2 regions of the Anaerospora sp. genome follow, and region 1 is predicted to be linked to the other one. Evidence: riboswitches for the same ligand, from Rfam matches in the RefSeq annotation. Region 1 holds a riboswitch; the other holds the start of a gene.

Region 1 (11,474 bases):
ATTATTAGAGTTTTCTTTGAAAAATCGTGTGATTATCCTGGTGTTGTTTGCACTGGTCATTGTCTGGGGAGTTTTTACTGTACGGGACACCCCCATTGACGCTTTCCCTGACCTGAGTGAAAACCAGGTGTTAGTCTCAGCTGACTGGATGGGCCGGGGACCTCAGGAAATTCAGGATCAGGTAACGTACCCACTGGAAACTGCGCTCAGAGGACTGCCCAATGTTAAAGAAGTGCGCTCGGCTTCGTCTTTCGGAATGTCGCTCATCACGGTTATTTTTGAAGATGGAATAGATCCCTACTTTGCCCGCCAAGTGGTAAATGAAAAAGTGCAACAAGCTATTCCCCGCCTGCCGAGTGGTGTTCAGCCAGCTTTAGGGCCGGTCAGCACGCCGATGGGACAGGTTTTTATGTATACGGTGGAAAGTGATCGCCACAACCTGGCGGAGCTGCGTACAGTTGAGGATTTTACTATTAAGCAGCAGCTAAGTGCTGTGCCCGGTGTAGCCGAAGTGGCCAGCATTGGTGGTTATGTGCTGCAGTATCAAATCAATCTTGACCCAAGCCTCCTGCAAAGCTACCGGGTAACGTTCAACCAGGTATTTGGGGCACTTAGCGCCAACAATGCCAACATTGGAGCGAAGGTTGTCGAGCAAAACGGCCAGGAATTTATCATTCGTGGGCTGGGGTTAATTCAGTCGATTGAAGATATAAAAAATATTGCAATTACCCAAAACAACAATGTGCCTCTTTATATCAAAGATGTGGCCGTTGTTACTGCAGGACCTGATTTTCGGCGGGGTGTGCTGACCAAATCGGGTTATGAGGCAGCCGGTGGTATTGTCATTCAGCGTATGGGCGAAAACACGCTGAATGTAATTGACCAGGTAAAAGAAAAGATTGCCGAGATTCAGCCATCCTTACCGGAAGGGATGCGGATTGTACCTTTTTACGACCAGACTGATCTGGTGAAAAAGGCGGTTAATACGCTGACTAGGGCATTGCTTGAAGAATTTATTTTAGTATCCATTATTGTCGTTGCTTTTTTAGGCAATATCCGGTCTAGTCTGATTGTCACCAGTGCCATCCCCATTGGTATTCTGATTGCACTGATTGCCATGAAACAAATTCACCTGTCGGCAAATTTAATGTCACTTGGAGGAATTGCTATTGGCATTGGCGTTATGACTGATGCGGCCATCGTTATGGTGGAAAATATCTTCCGTCATTTAGCCGAAGACCGCGGCCAGCGCAGCATTATCGACGTGACTCTGGAAGCAGCTAAAGAAGTGGCCGCCCCCATATTCTTTTCCATAACGATTATCATTGTTACCTTCCTGCCGGTATTTACCATGACCGGTACTGAAGGCAAGATGTATACGCCCATGGCCTGGGCGAAATCCTTTGCCATGAGTGGTTCATTACTGCTGGCATTCACACTGGTACCGGTGTTGTGCACCTTTTTGCTCAGAGGCAGGATCGAGGAAAAGGATACCTGGATAGTTGCCAAACTGCATAAATTGTATATGCCTACGCTAAGATCTGTATTACAGCACAGCAAGATAACCATTATTATCGCAGTCGTCGTAATGATTGCCGGGTTCTCCCTGCTGCCGTTTATCGGCACTACCTTTATGCCGGCTTTAGATGAGGGCACTTTTCTGGTAATGCCTACAATGCTGCCTAACGTATCACTGACGGAGGCACTGGAAGCAGCCAAGAAAATGGATAGACTGATTATGGAAATTCCAGAAGTAGAACTGTCTGTAGGAAAAGTAGGCCGGGCTGAGTCTGCTATGGACCCTGCGCCAGTCAGCATGATTGAAACAATTGTAACGTTAAAACCTAAGGACCAATGGCGGCAGGGAATAACCAAGGCGGCTATCGAACAAGAAATGATGGTCAAGCTGGCGACTCTTCCGGGACTTAATTTAGCTTTTACCCAGCCCATCGCCGGCCGGTTATCTATGCTGACCACCGGAGTCCGAACGGAATTGGGTATTAAGCTTTATGGCGAAGATCTGCAGGTGTTGCAGCAAAAAGCGTTTGAGATAGAAAAGGCATTATCAACAGTGACGGGAGTCAGCGATTTGCTAGCTGAACGGGTTTTCGGTGCATCTTATCTGGAAATACAGGTTGACCGGGACAAATCAGCCCGCTATGGCCTCAATATAGCAGATGTTGAAGATGCCATTGAACTGGCGGTAGGCGGAAAAACTGCCACAACTACTATCGAAGGACGCAAGCGCTTTGATGTTTTGGTCCGGTATAACCGGGAGAACCGGGAGACTATTGATGCCATGCAGAACATTCTCATTCCGGTAACGGCCGGTGGTGCCGGTGCTGCTGCAAATGCCGGGAGCGGTATGACCGGAATGGGAGGCGGTGCCGCTCCAACAGCCAAGCCGGCTACCGGTGCATATGTACCACTAGGGGAAGTTGCCCGGTTTCAGGTGGTAGACGGTCCATCGATGATCAGCAGTGAAAACGGCATCTACCGGATGATTGTACAGATGAATACGAGAGGGCGGGATGTGGTGAGCTTTGTTAATGAAGCTAATCAAGTCATCAAGGAGAAGGTTGATTTGCCAGTGGGCTATTCTTTAAAATGGACCGGCCAGTATGAAAATCAGCAGCGGGCGAAAGACCGTCTCTCGTTAGTGGTTCCGGCAGTTATTGTCCTGACGTTCTTCTTACTCTTTGTGACTTTTAACTCAGCCAGTGATGCTTTTCTTATCCTGATGAATATTCCTTTTTCCTTAGTGGGCGGTATTGTCGCTATGTATCTCACTGGTACCTATATGACGGTTGCAGCTGCTGTCGGCTTTATTGCGCTCTTTGGGATTGCCGTACAGAACGGTGTCATTATGGTAACCTATATTAAACATCTGCGCGACCACCGCACGCTGGAAGAAGCTATTATCGAAGGGGCTCATACCCGGCTGCGACCTGTCCTAATCACCGCAGTGGTCGCCAGCCTGGGCTTGCTTCCACTTATCTTTGCCACCGGTACGGGCGCTGAAGTACAGCGGCCGATGGCTACTGTCGTTGTAGGCGGGCTGGTCACTTCCACTATTTTGACACTCATCGTGCTGCCCTGCATTTATCTGGTTTGGAATAAGTGGCGCGATAGCAGTCTTAAGGAAACTTAGATCTAGGCATATAAAAACCCCCTTAGTAACAAGTTGTACGTTTTAATCATACTTCCTGTCTACTAAGGGGTGGCATACCAAGGCAGTACTTTTTATCTGGTCTACTTACAGGGGCCCTTTGGCAGAGGGGCCCTTTTTTACAGTTGGTAGCAAGCGTTAAATCAGGCTGAATGGGATCTTGGCGTCCGCGCGTTGACCTTAAGTAATCGAATAGAATTCAAGGATTCTAGTTTGTCTACGAAAGCAGGAATGGATGCATTGGAATTATTCTTTTTCCAAGTAACCATAATCTCCAGATGCTGTGCGAGGGGACCAGCTTCAATCATACGCAGGCCGCGTCCGGCGGCTTCACGGATAGAGCCGGGTAGAATGGCCACTCCTAACCCAGATTCTATCGTGAGTAAAATAGTCGCTAAGTCATGGCAGAGGATTGGGTTCTGCGGTATGAACCCATTTTCAGCACAAAGCTGGAGGGTGTGATCGTGTGAGAGATAGTCTGCCTGTGGATGGAATGTAACAAACTGTTCGTTTGCCAGGTCGGCGATATTGATGTAACTTTCTGAAGCCAAGCGGTGGCTGCGATGGATAACGATGCACATAGAATCGGTGAAGAGTGTTTTTGCAGCTAGTTCAGGAAAATGATCGAATCCATAGCTTGTGGAAAACCCAATATCGATATCTTCGCGCATTAAAGCTTTGTTGAGTTCTTCGCAATTATATTGGTGTAAGCTAAAGTGAACTTCGGGATTCACTGAGCGGAAGTCATAAATGGCCTGCGGTAAAAAAGTTTTCTCTATGCCGCCCCAATAGCCAATCCGCAGTTGTCCGGTAACTCCCTTTGCGGCTAAATGAACCTTCTTGAAGGCTTCATCTGATTTCGCTACTAGAAAGAAAGCCTCCTTTAGTAATACCTTACCGACATGAGTTAACTGACATTGACGGTTGCTGCGGATGAATAAGGGTGCTTCTATCAGTCGTTCAAGTTCGGCCATCTGTTGGCTAACCGCACTTTGTGAAATGCCTAGTTGCGCGGCTGCTTCCGTAAAGCTTGAACACTCTGCAAGTGCAATAAAGTATCTTAATTTCTGGATGTCTTCCAATCCGCCGGAAATTTTAAGTCGGTTTTTTGACTCAGTGCTCATATGTGTCATACCCTCCAATCATAATATTGTCCTCGGATCATAGGCTGATGAAAAATAAAATGCCAAGCCCATACTGTTGGAAGGGCCTGGCAATGACTTCAAACAGGTGCAAAATAATTGCACCCTTATTTGAAATATTGCTCCTTTCCAATGGGAGACATAGCCGTTTCCCGCTATGCCGATCGGCTTAAGCACCATATCTCTGTAAGGGTTAGGTGAGTCAGCTAAGGAGCGACGCTATTTAGTTGAGAAACTGACTTATAGTGAAACAAACATTAACCAACAAAAATGAACAATGGAACACTATTTATATTATATTGTTAGTTTTAGTATAAATGCAAGAGCTTAAATAGATTTTATAAGAAAATGTTATAGAGAAAGAAGGATAAGTTCTATTGTGGTTGAATTATTAGAATTGTAAAATTAATTTTGCTATATGCCGCCTTATTGGCAGGCATAAAATAAAGTAAGGAGGCTATAAAAATGAATGAAGAATTGATACAGGAAGAGAAAATTAGTTTAGATGCGCAACTAGAATTAATGAGTAGAGAAGAGTTGGTATTGGCAATTAAAGAACTGACGAAAAGGGCTGAGGAAATTTCATCAGGAGCAAGATTGCTGATGACACATTTAAAAGTTCTATGCCACAAAAATGGAGGCAAGCTTACGTATACAAAAGATGAATATGAGGCTACAATTAAAGCGGAACCTGATTTAGGCGAGACATATGGTATTGAAGATGGAAAAGAAGTATGCATTGTGCGTGTACAGACTTCAAACCAGGAGTGATACTTATAAATTTCCCCTAATACACCTCTAATGTTTATGATGGGAGGTGTATTTTTATTTGTATTATAGTTTTTGCTTCAGTGGTAATGTAGTCAGACTGGGCAGAATAGGCGGTATTGAGCTGCTAAAAATAAAAAATTCAAACTATTAAAAAAGTTCTTGTATCTTTGTTTTTTAAAGAATATAATAGAAGAAGATCTAATGTAAGTAGAAGATATTCTTATTTTATATTAAAGATAAACTGCTGACCGTATAAGCAACTTTAGTGTTTTTTTATCTTATAAACTCTGTTTATGAGATGGGAAAAATAAAACAGGAAAAGAGGGGAAAAAAGTGATTCATTTTAAAATGGCTAAGCTAACAACAACACTGCTCATCATTATGATGGTGGTTGTTGTTATGCTAGCCGGATGTGGAAAAAGTGACGTACCGGTAAAAGCGCAAAAGGATTACATCTTAATTGGGAGGGTGAATCCGGTTACCGGGCCATTAGCATCGTTTGGAACTGGAACACCGCAAATTGAGGAAAAGGCAATTGAGGCAATTAATAAGGAAGGTGGGATCTATATTGCAGAATATGGCAAGAAGTTACCCATTAAAATCATAGTTGCCGATTCTGAGAGTAACCCTACCAAAGCTGCCGAAGCAGCTAATAAATTAATTCTGCAGGATAAAGTAGATTTGCTAATGGCTGCTCATACCCCTGATACGGTTAATCCCGTTGCTGCAGCAGCTGAACGTCACAAAATTCCTTGTATAACTGTCGATGCATTATCAGATGCCTGGCTTTCAGGTGGTCCTTATACTTGGAATTACCATGCTTTTTGGAAAGTACACTCCTTAGTTGATGTTTATTTGGATATGTGGGATCAATTGTCTACGAATAAGAAGATTGGACTTATTGCCCCCAATGATCCTGATGGAATGGCTATTGCAGACATGTTAAAGAAAAAGGCTCCGGAAAGAGGGTATTCGCTGGTTGATCCAGGCAGATTCCCTCCAAATACGAAAGATTATACTGCGATGATTAACCAATTTAAGCAGGCTGATGTAGATATTGTTCTTGCAATGCAAATACCTCCTGATTTTGCGACGGCCTGGAAACAAATGAAGCAGCAAGGATTAGTTCCCAAAGTTATGAGTGCTGCAAAAGCTATTTTATTTCCCGCAGATATTGCTGCGTTAGGAGATGACTTAGGGGAAGGTCTGACCACTGAGGTTTGGTGGAGCCCGGTATCTGGCAACAAGTCGTCTTTAACAGGGCAGACATCATTAGAATTAGCTAAAATGTGGACTGATCTGTCAGGCAGGCAGCCGATGGCTACGCTGGGGTATAAACATGCCAGCATGGAAATAGTAGTTGACGCTTTAAAACGGGCTCAATCACTTGACAGAAATAAGCTCAGAGAAGCCATTAAGTCTACAAATATTGACACCGTGGTAGGGCATATTCAGTATAATGATCAAAATTTGGCCGAGACCTTACTTGTAGGTGGTCAATGGGTAAAAGGTAAAACCTGGCCATGGGAAATGAATATTATCAGCAATAAAAAAATGCCAATTGTACCTTTATCGGCAGAGGCTATGAAGGATATGCCAAGTTCGCGATAATAAGGTATTAGAGTCTTTTCTAATGCCATGATGGAAGTGAATGACGTAAGTAACTGCAAACTCTATAGGGCTTTGCAGTTACTTAGTCTTTAGTGCAAGAATTTTAGCAATGAACGGAGGTGAAGGCGGTGGATTCAGTGTTGAATGTTGAAGATATTGGGATATCTTTTGGCAATCATCATGTTCTTAAGTCACTTACATTTAGTGTAGAGAAGAATGAGGTCCTAGGGGTAATAGGACCAAATGGATCAGGAAAAACCGTGATGCTCAATATCTTAACCGGAATCTTACGGCCCACTAAGGGAAAGATCTTTTTTTGCGGGCAAGATATAACAACAAAAAATATAACTGAGCGATGTAGAATGGGACTTGGCCGTACCTTCCAGGTGCCTCGCCCGTTTGAAAAGATGACGGTATTTGAAAACATTGTTGTAGGAGGAGTTTATAGCAGCCAGATCAGCGAAAAAGAAGCGAAGACTAGAGCTATGAAAATAATGCAGATGACTGATTTGAGTAACAAGGGGGATTGGTATGCCGGAAAATTAGGGCTCTTAGACCGTAAGAGGCTCGAAATTGCCCGTGCTTTGGCTGGAAATCCCAAGATACTATTGCTTGATGAGGTTGCTGGAGGGCTGACTGATTCAGAGATCACGGACATTCTTACTATGGTTAAAGGTATTAAGGAAAAAGGTATCAGTATTATCTGGATAGAGCATGTGCTAAGAACAATGTCTCAAGGCACGGATAGAGTGTTGTGTGTATCAGAAGGAGAAAATGTGATCTGTGATTTGCCTGGGCTTGTCATGCAATCAAAAAAAGTACATGAAGTATATTTAGGGGCGATTGAAGAATGACCAGCAAAGATTTTTTATTAGAAATAAATAATTTAAATGTGCATTATGGGGAACTTCAAGCTTTGCATGAAATTTCATTAAAGATTAGAAGAAATTCTATTGTTTCTATTATTGGCTCTAATGGCGCTGGAAAGTCGACATTGCTTAATACAATATTAGGTATTAATAAGCCTACCAGCGGTTCAATTTTGTTTCTTGGAGATAAGATTGATGGAATGCAGACAAATAGAATTGTAGCAAAGGGTGTATCCCTGTCTCCGGAAGGCAGCAGTATTTTTCAAAAAATGACAGTGAAGGAAAATCTGCTAATGGGTGCTTATTTGCCGCATAACAGGGTAAATACTGCAGCTAAGTTGGAAAAAGTATATAGGCTCTTTCCAGTTCTTAAAGAGAAAGCTGGGCAGCAAGCCTCTTATTTAAGCGGTGGACAGCGTCAGATGCTGGCTATTGCCAGAGCAATCATGTCTGAACCTAAACTCCTGTTTTGTGATGAAATTTCCTTGGGCTTAGCCCCAATAATTATACAGGATATATATTCGACGATAAAAGAAATTAATGAAGAAGGGCTAACCATTGTTTTAGTAGAGCAGGATGTTAGGCGAAGCCTGAAATATTCCCATTATAGTTATGTAATGTTAAAAGGCAGGATTGTATTGGAAGGGAAGTCATCTGAACTTCTTGAGGGAGATGTTCAGGATGCTTATTTTGGTCTTAATAAGTACATAAATTGCTGATAAGCTAAAAAACCGGTTTAAGGAGAAATTGCATATGGAAATCATACAATCCGTGCTTAATGGACTCTTATTAGGTGGATTATATGCGGTAATTGGGATTGGAATGTCCCTGATATTCGGAGTTATGGGATTAACCAATTTGGCTCACGGTGATTTAATTATAGTTGGTGCATTTGTATGTATGACCTTGCTTGCTCAGCTTGTTGGCAGTGTATGGGCTGCCATAGTGATGACAGTTGTAATCATGGCGGCAATTGGTTTTTTTATCCAAGGATTTTTGATCAATAGGGTACTGGATAAAGGGGCCGAGCCAGCACTGCTCACAACATTTGGCGTTTCTATTTGTCTCTCAAATACGTTATTGTTGTTCTTTGGGGCTGACGCTCGCTCGATTTCTAGTTCGTTTGCAACAGCAAATGTTTTTTCTACTAATCTTTTCTCAGTATCTGCTGTATATCTGCTGAATTTCGTTATCGCGATCTGTGTTATTATTGTGCTGCATTGTATACTTCAATATACTTATTTTGGCAGATCGGTAAGGGCTGCTTCTGACAATATTCACGCTGCCGAACTTATGGGTGTAGATACGAAAAAAGTTTTTAGCTACGCTATGGCTCTGGCAATGGCATCAGCTGCAATTGCCGGGCTGTTGGTAGGAATGACCTTCATTTTTTACCCGTCTACCGGTACCCAGTATTTAATTATTGCTTTTGGCGTTGTAGTCATTGGCGGGATGGGGAGCCTGCTTGGCACTTTGTTAGGAGGAGTAATACTAGGGCTTGCTCAGCTGCTTGGCGCTTACTTTTTTGGTTCCGGTTATCAATTGCTAGCTGGGTATCTGGTTTTGTTGCTTATACTAACAGTTAAACCTGAAGGGCTTCTTTCAACAGCATCAAGAAAATAGAATGTTAGATCCTTAGGGAGGTTATGTGATTGTTTAGAGTTATAACAATGCAAATCCTGTCAACGGAACGCTTTAAGAGCAACGCTCGCTTATGTGTTCCTATAATACTACTAGCGGCACTTGGTATTTTGCCGTTAGGGGTCAATGAAAACATAGTGATGATTATGGTTCAAATTTTTTTATACATGGCTCTAGGTCAGATGTGGAATTTACTTGGTGGATATGCCGGCTTAGTTTCACTTGGACAACAAATGTTTATTGGTTTAGGAGGCTATGCCCTGGCAGTCATTACAGAAAATTATCATCTGCCGATGATAATAGGTCTGTTGGTAGGTGGGATTGTTTCCGTTATCTTTGCTTTGGTTATTTCCCAGCCAATATTTAAAATGCGTGGTGTTTATTTTTCAATAGGCACGTGGATTGCAGCCGAAGCATTGGCTGTGTATTTTAGTAACTGGACGTATGTTAGGTCTGGTCAAGGATTCAACATAACCGTTTCTTACGATTTGACAACAACTGATATGTATTATATTGCTGCAGTCGTAGGTTTGGGAGCTGTCGGTTTGGTACATGCTCTTTTACGCTCTAAACTGGGTCTTGCATTAATGGCTATGAGAGATAATGAATCGGCCGCTGAGACTATCGGTATTGAAATATATAATACAAAATTAAAGTGTTTTTTGATATCGGCTTTTGTTACCGGCATTACCGGTGGTGCATTATATTTGTCTATTGCGTATGTTCAGCCATATGCCGCGTTCGGGATCGACTGGACGGTCGCTATGGTTTTTATGGTTATTATTGGTGGAATCGGTACGGTAGAAGGGCCGATACTAGGCGCAGTATTTTATGTGTTATTGAAGCAATATCTTTACGATTATCCGGGAATTAGCATGATTATATTAGGGATTATTGCAATTATCATTATTCTGTTAGCGCCTAGGGGTATTATGGGAGCAGTTCATGACTATTGGGGATTTGAAATTTTTTCCACAAGAAGATGGGTAAAAAGATCAGATAAAACCATCTTCTAATCTCAGTTATCTGAATGTTGTGCTTATTGGCGAACAAAAAACGGGGCTACATTTGTAGTCCCGAATACGTATGACAAACAATCCTGTCATTTATATGTATTGGATTTTAATTTCTCGGTACGGGATAACTGGATAGATGGTTAGCGAAGACCGGGATAGACGCATTTAAGTTATTTTGATTCCAGACAACCATAACATTAAATTCGCTGTGTGGGTTAGTCAGCTCAATAAGGCGAAGATCTGGACTGGCTACTTCCCGTACAGGTCCGGGAACGACCATTATTCCTAAACCAGCTTCGACCATAAACAATAGAGCTGATAAATCACGGCTCTGATTTACTACATTTGGTGTAAATCCGTTTGCTGAACATATTTTATAAGTTAAATCGTTCAGTAGGTAGTCCGCTTTCCGGGTAAATGTAACAAATGATTCGTTAATTAAATCCGAAACATTAATCGTTTCTTGCGAAGCCAAAGGATGGCTGCAATGAATTGCTACACAAAGAAAGTCACTTCGTAGTTCTTTGCCGACCAAATTGGGGAATTTATCAAGATTGTGGGATAGGGTAAAGCCTATGTCTAATTCTTCTCTCATTAGCGCTTCATTAATTTCAGCCCAGTTATATTGATGCATACTTACATAGATATTGGGATAGTTTTGCCGGAATTCTCTGACTGCTTGCGGTAAAAAAACCTTTTCAATTCCTCCTAAAAAACCTATCTTTAAATATCCAGTCATTCCCGTGGAAGCTAGCTGTATTTTTTTTAATGCCTCATTAGAAGCAGCGATTAAGGTGTGTGATTCTTCTAAGAGTATCTTACCAGCCCAGGTTAACTGTAAGGGGCGTTTATTACGGACAATGAGCGGGGTATCTAATTGTCTTTCCAATTCAGAAATCTGTTGGCTTATCGCTGACTGCGATATGTTGTGTTGTACAGCCGCTTCGGTAAAACTTAGTGATTCTGCAACTGAGACAAAGTATTTTAATTTTTGAATATCCACTTTTTCCTCCAGAATATAGCATTTCCACTATAATTATACATTTTTACATGACAATCGGCAAATTTTGAATACTAGCTTATATAATGTTTAGATATTAAAGCAATGTAATATTAGAAAAAATAATTCTATAATAATATTTACTTATCGAAATAAAAGATGTAAAATTATGATAATTAAAAAATTTTAGTATTGTGTGCAGTGAGCTCGAAAATTTAACCATTAGTATGAATATTTTCATTAGAATAAGTAATG
Region 2 (11,474 bases), on a different contig from region 1:
TGGACCATTGCCGATGATCGTTTTTGCATCTGCAGCCCATTTGGGATTTGCTTCAACTGTCTTTTTATGCACTGGATAATAGGTGTGAAAGGCCAGCAGCGTAAGGAAGTATGCTGTAGGATCTTCAAGAGTGACTTCCAGCGTCCGGTCATCAAGCGCTTTCAATCCCAGATCTGTTGCTTTGGCTTGCCCTTTATTGAAAGCCTCTCCATTTTTGATATAATACAGCTGATATGCGTATTCACTAGCTAAGTCAGAACTTAGTGCAGTAGTCCAGGAATAAATAAAATCATGAGCAGTCACGGACTCGCCATTGGACCATTTTGCATTAGCACGCAGGTGGAAGGTATAGGTTAAGCCGTCAGCAGATACATCCCAGCTTTGGGCTACTGCCGGTACTACGTTTTCTTTCTGATCTAAGGCAGTTAATCCTTCAAACAGCTGGGCCTGGATTGTACTGTCCGGGGTTCCAGTTGATTTGCGTGGGTCGAGAGTTCGCGGTTCTGCGCCAGCTCCATAACGCAAGATTTTTTCTGATTTACCAGTATTAGAGGCAGTTCCGCACCCGGCTAACAAGGACGTTGTAAGCAGTGCCACTAAGGCAAAGACACAGTATTTTTTCCAAGGCATAGAAGTATCAGTCCTTTCTTGTCCTCATTTGCCAACAAGCATTTTAATGTAATTATTGTAACATTTTTCTTACGCATTTAAATAAGAATTTCCTGAGTAGACAACAAAAATCTTCCGCTATCCAGCGGAAGATTTTTGTGATTGTTTCAGCGGAACCGTCCCCATGACAGTATTTGTGGGTTACTGAAAGACCGTCGCACTTATTACCCGGTTGCGCCCCTCTTGCTTTGCCTGATACAAAGCTTTATCCGCCACTGAAATTAGTTTTTCCATATCCGGCTGCTCTTGAAGCAGAGAAGGATCATAGGTAGCAATCCCGAGGCTGGCGGTTATGCGGGCCGTGTAAGTGGTCATATTATCAGGGAATTGAGTAGTTTCAACTGTATGGCGCAGCTTTTCTGCAATGTTTACTGCTTCTGAATTACTGCATTCAGGCAGTATTATGCTGAATTCTTCGCCGCCATAGCGTGCCGGAAAATCAATGCTGCGTACGCCGTGGCGAAGGATTTCGCCAATTTGTGCCAATAATTTGTCACCAGTTAAATGACCATAAGTGTCGTTATAGCTTTTAAATTTATCAAGATCAAGCATAATGAGACTGAGCGGGCGCTGCAGAGAGGATGCCCTGCGCAGTTCGGTTCGTAAGAACATATCAAAGTTACGGCGATTGGCCAAGCCCGTCAGCCCATCAGAAAGTGCCATCGCTTTGATTTGATTATAGAGCTGTGCTTTTTCCAGTCCCAGCGCAATTTGCTGGGCCATAAGAGCAGGAAAGCCAGGCCTTTCTAGGTGTTCCGGAGCAACATAGCGCTGCCATCCGGCGACAATTAATCCCAGCAGTCGTTGATCTACGGAAAGGGGCAAAATAATCAGCTGCTTAATGATACCATCCTCGCAATGGTCATTTAGAAAAGGGAATACGTCTGCTGAGACTGCTGCCGGCTTTTGAGTATCCAAGATTGCTGCAAGTTCAGGATACTCACTCAATTCAATGTTGTTTTGCCCGCAAGTTAGACCAAGAGCAGATCTTACCGTAAATAACCCTCTTTGACTATTGGTTAAGAGTCCGATTCCCACATCGGCATTAAGAGCTTGAATCACGTGTTTGGTACAGGTATCAATAATCGTATCTGTATCAATTGTTGAGGCGGCCGAATGGGCGATTTGATAAAGGAACTTTTCTTCATCAAGACGTATTTTCGTTTCTTCATACTGCATAGCACTAGTAATTGCTGCACCGGCATGATGACCTAACGCTTTTAAAAGCAGAGCATCGGCATCGCCAAAGGCACCTTTTTCACTGGAGTATGCTTCAATGACGCCGATTAACTCCTGATCATTGACCAGCGGGGCACAAATAATTGAGCGTATGTTGGAAAAGATTAACTGAGGCCGGAATAATTCGGGGTGCACGGATAAATCACTAATATACAATGCCGCTTTTTGCTCAAGCACTTGACCGGCAAGACTAGTAGCAAGCGGAATAACCGCCGGAGGTGTATTTATGCCATAGCTGGCCGATACCTGTAAGCTGGAGAGGTCTTTATGCAAGAGTGCAATCGCACTTTGGCGGGCACCCATTAGGTCAGCTACCATATCAGCAATTGAATCCAGGGTATCCTTTAGATTTAATTGCGATGAGATCATAGCGCCAATTTTAGCTAAGGTATCCTCAATTAAATTACGCTGTTGTTCTGATTCCTGATAAAGTTTTGCATTATTGGCAGCTAGCGCTTCCAACTCCTCTTTATACTGGAGCATTTCTTCATATGGCTTGCGGATTACCATAAACTGGCAAACGAACAGCAGATAGAAATTAGCAACTATTTTTGATAAATGGCCAGACATATTCAGCGTCTGTGTAAGGTGATTGGTGAAAGCAAAACTAAAGTCAGCCAATATACCAAATAGAAGTGCCACTTGCAGCAGCTGGTCAGCGGTTTGACCAGTAGCATTACGGCGAATCATTAATAAAGCAAAAAAGTCGGCGATTGTTGCTAAATAACGGGTATAATACACAATGGGATGATGACTGCTTAGCCATACATTATAATTAAGTGTAATGTTGGCGATTAAACCGGCTATCAAAAAGAAGGTAGAATACAGCAGCGTTTTTGCCGGCAATGTTGTAGGCCCGTTAGTTGGCAAGCAAACAGCATAAAGCAAGCCAAAGGACCAAAGCATGCTGGCGAAAAGCGAAGAAAGTCCCCAAATAGCAGTTGTGTCGGTTTGCCCTAATATGGGAATACCGGGATAAGCCAATAAATGGGCTAAATTGAGGATGCTTGTGCTCGCCATTACCAGGCTGATCATCGTAATTCGCGGCCCTGTTTCCTGGTTGCTGCCATACCAAACAATGAAAAAAATAATAAAGCCCGGCAGCGTGCTTATTAATTCTAAAGCACTACGCAGGACATTTATGACCGGCTGAGGGAACCAGAGCGAGCCTAGGCCACTAAATACCCAGAGTGCAAGTGTAAAAACAAATGATGCGCCTAATGCATGCTTGATATTCAACACGGCCACCATCCTTGTAAAGTTTCTATGTCATATTATATGCAATGAGGCTGGCAGCCGTTCGTATTATAAAAGGAGGGATCCGGTGTGGAAGTGGTATGCCCGATTTGCAACGGCTTGCAGAGCATTCTTATTTCCTGCCCCAGTTGCACTGGGCGCATGGAAGATGGAGGCATTCTGGAAGATTATTATGGACCCTATAGTCCGTATATGGACTGGCCCGCCCTGCAACAAACAAGTTCTGAGGGACAATGTGTACATTTGCTGTATTGCCCGGCATGCCATTATGATACAAGAGTTGCATGGGAATTAATTCTTGTTTAAAAAAGCATACTTCTCTAAGAGTTGCACAAACTAAAAAAAACAGAGAGGTGATTTTTTTGGCTACTAATCCTATGGTTAAGTGTACTGTAGACCAATGTACCCATTACATGCCTGGTGATCAGTGTATGGCCGCCAAAATTAGTGTATATAATAACGAAGAAAGCGGATCAGCCAAGGCCTCAAGTGATACGCAGTGTAAGGCCTTCCATCATCGTAAAACGATGGGGGATATGGTTGGAGCATTTCATAATGCAAATGTTGCCGGTGCGGTAACAGGCGCGTTTATGGATGGCAAGCAAATTACTCCGAATGTAGAATGCTTTGTAAGTGGCTGTAAACACTGGGATTCAGGTAACAACTGCAGTGCCCAGTCGATTGAAGTGATTGGAACTAATGCTGCAAAAACGGATGATACTGACTGTCAGACCTTTGTTTCTAAATAAATAAAAAATGCCACAAGCCTTATAAGCTTGCGGCATTTTTTATTTATTTGTTTGAATTGATGGGGGTGCTGGATAACAGCCTTTCGTATCTGGAATCAAATAAGTAATGAATGCTGCCAGTGCAAGCGCCGGCAGCGACCACAGCAAAGCTGCCTGTAAGCCAATATAATCAGCAAGGGCACCAGTTACGGCAGCGCCCAGGCCACCTAGACCAAAAGATAAGCCTAGCATCATACCTGAAGCCATAGCGGCGTTAGCCGGTAACATCTCTTGTGCCCAAATAATAGAGGACGGCAGAGTCCCCTGCAGCGCTGCACCGCTTAGTCCAAGCAGGATATACGTTGTTGGTGTGATCTCGTGAGCAGTCAGGAAAAAATAAAGTGCGGGGATGCATAGCATAAGAGAGAGTATGATACAGCTCTTTCGACCAAAGCGGTCGCCTACATAACCGCCGCCAATGCTGCCCAGCGCTCCTCCCAGCAAAAAGACGGTAAGCATACCGCCGGCAAGTGACGTTGCGTGGCCTTGCTGAGCCAGCCATAATACAAGAAAGTTAGGTAGAGCAGCCTGCGGCCAGGAGCGCAGGCCCATAACAATATTGAGCTTTAATAAATTACCTGAACGATACCAGGGAATTGCATGACCGGAAAGCTGTGCTTGCTCGGTTGAAGTTCGGCTGATGGGGATTTGATGGACTTTTCCCAAATAGCAGGCAAAGCCTAATGCTATACCGGGAATTGACAGCCAAAGCAGCTGATCGGTACCAAAGCGGTATAGATAATATAAGACAAAAGCCGGTGCGATTGCTACACCAAGGTTACCGCCACCGATAAACAGAGCCATTGATATCCCTTTATTGCAGCCAGTGGTAGCTTTATTCAACATTGCAGACCCTAAAGGATGAAAAAGTGAAGAAGCAAGACCGGCAAGCGTGATGCAGGTAAACAACTGCCAATAGTTTGTTACCATTCCTGCAAGACAAATGAATAAAGCACTGGCAGGAATGGTGCAAAGAATTAACCAGGTCCAGCCATGCTTATCCATGTAGTAGCCTAATAGAGGCTGCAAAATACTGGAGGTAAGGGAGTAGACCATAATGAGCGAACCTGTAGCGGTTAAAGAAAGCCCCAGATTTGCTGATGCAGCTGGTAAAAGAGCAGGCAAAAACGTATTATAAAAATCACTGAAAAAATGTCCGATACTTAATAAGGCAATTAGCAGCCAACTAGATGTGCCGGCTTTACTCATGGTAGGACTCCTCTCGCTTAGACAGGGCACAATACATAGGATATATTAATGCTTGTGATGGCAGCCGCAGCCGCAATTGTGTTTGTGCTCCGGCTGAGCCTGTTCTAACTGCTGCCGGACCTGGCTTTTTATATTATCAATATAAATACGTCGCAACTGGTTTTGTTCGGCCTTTTCTTCGTCTGATAAGCCTGTTTCGCGCTGTTTGCGCGCTAATTCATTAATGCGGGCAACTGTTTGTGGTATCATTATAGTATCACACTCCTGTAAATGACTGTAAGTATACTAGCAGATTATTGACAAACATGCAAGAGATGCTAGACTAGAAGAGGTTTTGGAAATATCATCATAATCAAGCAGCTGTATATTCAAACTGAACAAAACGATACTAGTAATAGCGGTCTTCATGAGAATACGTCACCTTTATTTGTTTTATTTTTCAATTATTATTCACAGCAGTCCTGCTGAAATAATAATAATTTTACTTAATTTTGTGAGGTGAATAGCGATGTACGACTTAATTATAATTGGCGGTGGTCCGGCAGGTATGACAGCAGCCGTATACGCCGCAAGGAAGAAAATGGACACTTTGCTCATCACTACTGATTTTGGCGGTCAGCCAATGTGGACAATGGAAATTGAAAATTACATGGGCTATCAATTTATTACCGGACCGGAGCTGATGGGAAAGTTTGAAGAGCAGGTACGGCGCTTTTCTGTAAAAATTGAGTATCAGGAAGCTACTGGACTTACGGTTAATGCTGACGGAACATTTACTGTCTCTACAGCAGAAGAAGAGCATCAGGCGAAGACAGTCATTCTGGCATCCGGCAAGCGCCCAAGGCGTTTGAACGTACCGGGTGAGCTGGAATTTACCGGTCGGGGCGTCAGTTACTGCGCTACCTGTGACGGACCTTTGTTCGCTAATAAAAAAGTGGCTGTTGTTGGTGGCGGAAATTCAGCTGTACAGGCGGCTATTGAAGTCAGCTCAGTGGGGGAAAAAGTATATCTTATCTCCCGGAGAGAATATATTGCTGATCCTATTATTATTGATAAGATGAAGGAAGCAACCAATATTGTTGAATTAACAGGGTATATAACCAAAAAAATTGAGGGCAGTCAGGTCGTCGGGAAAATCGTTGTGCAAAATTGTGACTCCAATGAAGAGCAAGAACTGGAAGTAGAAGGCGTATTTGTTGAAATTGGTTTAATACCAAACTCAGAATTTGCGCAAAACGTAGTAGAGCTTAATCAGAACAACGAAGTTGTGACAGATTGTAGGACCCAAACTAATATTCCCGGCCTTTTTGCAGCTGGCGATATTAGCAATGGTCCCGATAAGCAAATTGTAATTGCAGCGGGAGACGGTGCAAAAGCTGCTCTGATTGCTTACGATTACCTGCTTCATAAACGTTAAAAAGGTCCCTGCGCATCATGGTGTGCAGGGGCTTTTTCTTTACTTTTTTTGCAGGGTGATTTACAATGAAAGGGATTATCCGATAATCTGATTATTAAGTTTTCCGAGCCATTTGTGTCTAAGAACACACGTTTATGAACAAATGGCCGATTCGGGTATGGAAGGAAACGACCATGCCTGGGCGTGTTAGGAAAGGAAAACAAAGAAGGCACCAGATGCCTGACTGTTTTCTCACGCGGAAAACAGTTTTTTTGTTTTATAATAGTAGAAGAAAGGCAGCGATAATGTGGCAATTAGACAAGTGCGAGTAGAAGATGCTGTTGGAATGGTATTGGGCCATGACATGTCTAAAATTGTGCCTGGTGAATATCGGGGGCCGGCTTTTAAAAAAGGGCACATTATACGACAAGAGGATATTTGTCATTTGAAAAATATTGGCAAAGAGCATATTTACTTAATTGAGCTTACAGAGGGACAAGTTCATGAGAATGATGCGATTTCCCGTATGGCCAAGGGAATTGCCGGTGAGAATGTAACCTGTACCGAGCCTGCCGAGGGCAAGATCAATGTAAAGGCCAGTCAGGCAGGTTTGCTAAAAATAAACAGAGAGGCTGCATTTGCTGTTAATATGGTAGAGCATGCTGTTTTATCGACGTTGCACGGTAATCAAATTGTAGAGTCTGATACTTTAGTAGCAGGCATAAAAGTAGTGCCACTTGTTGTCGATGAAAGTATGGTGGCAGAAGTGGAAAAAATTTGCGCTCAATATGGTCCGATTGTGTCGGTAAAGCCGCTCAATAAGCTCAAAATTGGCGTGATTATCACTGGCAATGAAGTTTATTATGGCCGTATTCAGGACAAGTTTGCACCTGTCTTTGAAAAAAAGGCAGCTCATTTTGGCGGCGAACTAGTAGGAATGATGTACTTGCCTGATGACAAAGAAAAAATTACTGCTGCCATTTTAGCTTATAAAGAACAAGGTGCCGAAATTATTATTGCATCCGGCGGTATGTCAGTTGATCCTGATGACGTAACTCCTGACGCTATACGTGCTACTGGTGCGCAAGTGATTAGTTATGGAACGCCTGTTTTGCCAGGAGCTATGTTTATGCTTGCCTATTTGGATGAAGTGGCGGTTATGGGAATGCCAGCTTGCGGCATGTATGCCAAGACCACTGTCTTAGATCTTCTTTTTCCGCGGATATTAGCGGGAGAACGCATCACAAAAAGTGATATTGCAAATATGGGGTATGGTGGTTTGTGTAAGGTTTGCCCGACTTGTACATTTCCTCATTGTCCTTTTGGTAAATAAAGATTAATAAAGGAGGTCGGGCGCTGTGCGAATTACCAAAGCTGTAAAACAACAAATGCTGCTACTATTGGAAGAACGTTATCGAGGGATGGAAACAGCCCTGCACTATAGATCTCCTTTTGAACTGTTAATTGCTGTCATTTTGTCTGCTCAATGTACGGATGAGCGCGTAAACATCATTACAGCCCGCCTGTTTGCCCACTATAACAGTCCCGATAAAATACTGGAACTCGGACAGGCGGGATTAGAAGAGCAAATTCGTGATTGCGGCCTTTTTCGTGGTAAGGCCCGTAATATTATCGCTACTTGTGATATTTTATGCCGCAAATACGGGGGAGAAGTACCTGCTGAATTCGAGGCGCTTACTGAGTTGCCCGGTGTTGGTAGAAAGACGGCCAATGTTGTTCTCAGTCAACTATTTAATATCCCTGCCATTGCTGTTGATACGCATGTCTTCCGTGTCTCTAACCGCTTAGGTCTGGCAAAAGGAGAAACACCGTTAGCTGTTGAGCAGGGATTAATGAAAGCCATACCACGGGAACAATGGAGTGCCGCTCATCATTGGTTGATTTGGCATGGTCGTAAAGTTTGTAAAGCCCGCAAGCCGGAATGCGACAAGTGTGATTTGCCTGCATTGTGCTTAGCATTCAATACGCAGAAAACCGCGCCTTAAGGGGGCGGTTACTTATTTGACAGAGGAAGAGCTGTTGTTGAAGTAAAATAGCTGAAAAAAAGTTCTTGGATAAATATGAAATTAAAAGTATAATTATACAAAGTGGAGGGGGAATCAAAGTGATATACCGGAAAGCAACTTTTGCTGATGTAGAAGCTATTCAAAAAATTGTGAACGCCTATGCTGAACAGGGATTAATGTTAGCTCGGGCTCGCAATATATTATATGAGTCACTGCGGGACTTCATTATTGCCGAAGAAGATGGGGAGATCCTTGGAGTCGGCGCTTTGCACATGGTTTGGGATGAACTGGCGGAGATCCGGGCGCTGGCCGTAGCTCCTAATGTCACGAAAAGCGGTGTCGGTAGAAATATCGTCTTAGGCTTGATTGAAGAAGCAAAGCAGCTAGGAGTTAAGACTGTTTTTGCGCTAACGTATCAGCCGGGCTTTTTTGCTAAATTAGGATTCAGTGAACAGCCAAAAGAAAGACTTTCCCATAAAGTATGGAAAGAATGTATCAACTGTGCCAAGTTCCCTAATTGTGATGAAATTGCTATGGTAAAAGAATTATAAAAAAAGACGTCTGCCGTGGATTCGATCCAGGGCAGACGTCTTTTTACTATAGCAGAAATGATAATTTTTCGAGGCCGGGAAGTGAGGGAAGATAAGTACTTCTTATAAAGTTAATTGCTGACCAGGCGCGACAATATGAACAGGGATGGCAAGCCGCTCTTCAACTGCCCGTTTGAAATCTTCCGGCGATTGGGCAATGACTGGCCAGGTATTATAATGCATAGGAATAACTGCTTTCGGTTTAAGCAGGTCAACGGCCTCAACCGCATCACTTGGGCCCATAGTATAATTATCACCAATTGGCAGCAAAGCATAATCAATGTTTTCTAAGCGTCCGAGTAAAGCCATATCACCAAATAGACTAGTGTCACCGGCAAAGTAAATCGTAGTGCCGTAGAAATTAACGATGAAGCCACAAGCATGACCTCCGGGGATACCGGCCCCGTGAAACGCAGGAGTAATGCGTACATAGCCAAATTCAAAGGTATGTTTACCACCTATGTGCATAGCGTGGGCAGTGCCGTTTTCCTGGCTGATTAAATGGGCGACTTCTGCGGTAGCAATTACGGTTGCACCGGTTCGCTGCGCAATGGATACTGCATCGCCAAGGTGGTCGGCATGTCCGTGGGAAACTAAGATATAGTTACAGGAGATGTCACCGGCCTGAGCAATTTGAAAAGGGTTATCAGTTAAAAAGGGATCAAAGATTAGTGATACATCATTGTGGCTTAACTGAAAACAGGCATGTCCTAAAAATGTAAGCTTAATCATAGCAACGCTCCTTTACCTTATATCCATTCTTTGGTAGTCTATTCGATTTTTGCAAATAAAAACCTCTTTATGGCAAATTGCCTCAGTAAAACAATTTTGCAATATACTTATTGGTTGCCATGGAGCACAAGAAACAAATAAGCCTTTTTAGCAGGTCTGTGAAATAGTGATGTAGAACAAAGCTAGTAGAGAGACTACCCTTAAGGGCGTGATTATATGATTCCTGTTATATCCTTTGTTGGACGTTCGAACTGCGGTAAGACAACTTATCTGGAAAAAGTTATCCGTGAATTAAAGATCCGGGGCTACAGGGTGGCCACGATTAAGCATGATGTTCATGGCTTTGAAATGGATCAACCCGGTAAGGACACCTGGCGTCATGCTCAGGCTGGTGCTGATGTGGTTTGTATTTCCTCACCCGATAAAATGGCCATGATTAAAAGGGTAGATAAGGAACTGGCATTGGATGAAGTGATCGCCTATATCAAGGATGTTGATATTATCTTTACAGAAGGATATAAGCGAGAGAGGAAACGCAAAATTGAGATTTACCGGCAGGCTGTCTGCGACAGTCCGCTTTGCCCAAAAGAGGATTTACTGGCGATTGCTACCGATACACATTTGTATGATGATATTCCTCAGTTTCCGCTGGATGACGCCAGGGAATTGGCTATGTTTCTGGAAGCTACCATTTTAAAACCGGAACAATAGCTGGATATTTTATGTTAAAGGGTGATGGAGTTGCACGACACATACAACCGGTCCATAGATTATTTACGTGTTTCCGTTACTGATCGCTGTAATTTTCGCTGTGTCTATTGTATGCCGCCAGAAGGACTGGAATTGTTGAAACATTCCGATATATTGACCTATGAAGAACTGGTGCGTATTATCGCAGTACTGACGCGGGAGGGAATAAGAAAAGTTCGTATTACAGGTGGCGAACCACTAGTGCGCAAGGGGATTGTTGATTTTGTCCGGGCTGTTAAGTCATTAGGCTCAATTGACGATTTATCCTTGACGACTAACGGCAGTTTACTAGCGCCTCTAGCTGAACATCTCAAGGCAGCGGGGTTAGACCGGGTTAATATTAGTCTGGACACAATTAACCCTGAAAGGTTTCACTTTATAACCGGTAATTGTGGTCAATTGTCAGATACGCTTAAAGGAATTGAAAGTGCCTTACAGGCAGGCTTGACCCCTGTAAAGCTCAATGTAGTACTAAGTGAGGCTGTAACAGAAGCGGATATCGCTTATTTTAGTGAGTTAGTCATAGCGCAGCCGGTAGCGATACGTTTTATTGAGTATATGCCCATCGGCCATGGTGGTGTCGGTCCCGGAATGTCAGTACAGACTGTAAAAGAGCTGCTGGAAAAATACACCGCTAACATACTTGATCCTGTGGCTTCTAACGGGAAAGGAAATGGTCCGGCAAAATATTATCGCGTTGCAAAGGCCAAAGGCTGTTTTGGTTTTATTACGCCTATATCCGAGCATTTTTGCGGTAGCTGCAACCGTATTCGCCTGACTGCAGACGGGAAATTCCGGCCTTGCCTGCTGTCAAATC

What was found. A riboswitch is a leader RNA that binds a small molecule or an ion and turns the genes downstream of it on or off. The one in region 1 is predicted to bind molybdenum cofactor.
Region 2: it holds a riboswitch for molybdenum cofactor, as region 1 does, so the genes downstream of both, RTR76_RS15020 (molybdopterin-binding protein) here and RTR76_RS00380 (LysR family transcriptional regulator) in region 1, are expected to answer to the same signal.

The regions. Positions count from the first base shown of each region.
Region 1 covers NZ_DALZUO010000001.1:65,056-76,529, reverse strand. The annotation lists gene RTR76_RS00385 (CusA/CzcA family heavy metal efflux RND transporter) at 1-3,151, shown strand, start outside; gene RTR76_RS00380 (LysR family transcriptional regulator) at 3,313-4,293, opposite strand; molybdenum cofactor riboswitch at 4,418-4,537, opposite strand; gene RTR76_RS00375 (hypothetical protein) at 4,777-5,082, shown strand; gene RTR76_RS00370 (ABC transporter substrate-binding protein) at 5,416-6,693, shown strand; gene RTR76_RS00365 (ATP-binding cassette domain-containing protein) at 6,831-7,547, shown strand; gene RTR76_RS00360 (ABC transporter ATP-binding protein) at 7,544-8,281, shown strand; gene RTR76_RS00355 (branched-chain amino acid ABC transporter permease) at 8,316-9,185, shown strand; gene RTR76_RS00350 (branched-chain amino acid ABC transporter permease) at 9,215-10,219, shown strand; gene RTR76_RS00345 (LysR family transcriptional regulator) at 10,326-11,222, opposite strand.
Region 2 covers NZ_DALZUO010000020.1:47,748-59,221, reverse strand. The annotation lists gene RTR76_RS15055 (peptide ABC transporter substrate-binding protein) at 1-630, opposite strand, end outside; gene RTR76_RS15050 (diguanylate cyclase) at 811-3,150, opposite strand; gene RTR76_RS15045 (hypothetical protein) at 3,235-3,471, shown strand; gene RTR76_RS15040 (DUF1540 domain-containing protein) at 3,528-3,914, shown strand; gene RTR76_RS15035 (MFS transporter) at 3,954-5,162, opposite strand; gene RTR76_RS15030 (DUF896 domain-containing protein) at 5,208-5,411, opposite strand; gene RTR76_RS15025 (FAD-dependent oxidoreductase) at 5,671-6,579, shown strand; molybdenum cofactor riboswitch at 6,669-6,793, shown strand; gene RTR76_RS15020 (molybdopterin-binding protein) at 6,866-7,891, shown strand; gene nth (endonuclease III) at 7,917-8,564, shown strand; gene RTR76_RS15010 (N-acetyltransferase) at 8,684-9,136, shown strand; gene RTR76_RS15005 (metal-dependent hydrolase) at 9,239-9,907, opposite strand; gene mobB (molybdopterin-guanine dinucleotide biosynthesis protein B) at 10,124-10,618, shown strand; gene moaA (GTP 3',8-cyclase MoaA) at 10,643-11,474, shown strand, end outside.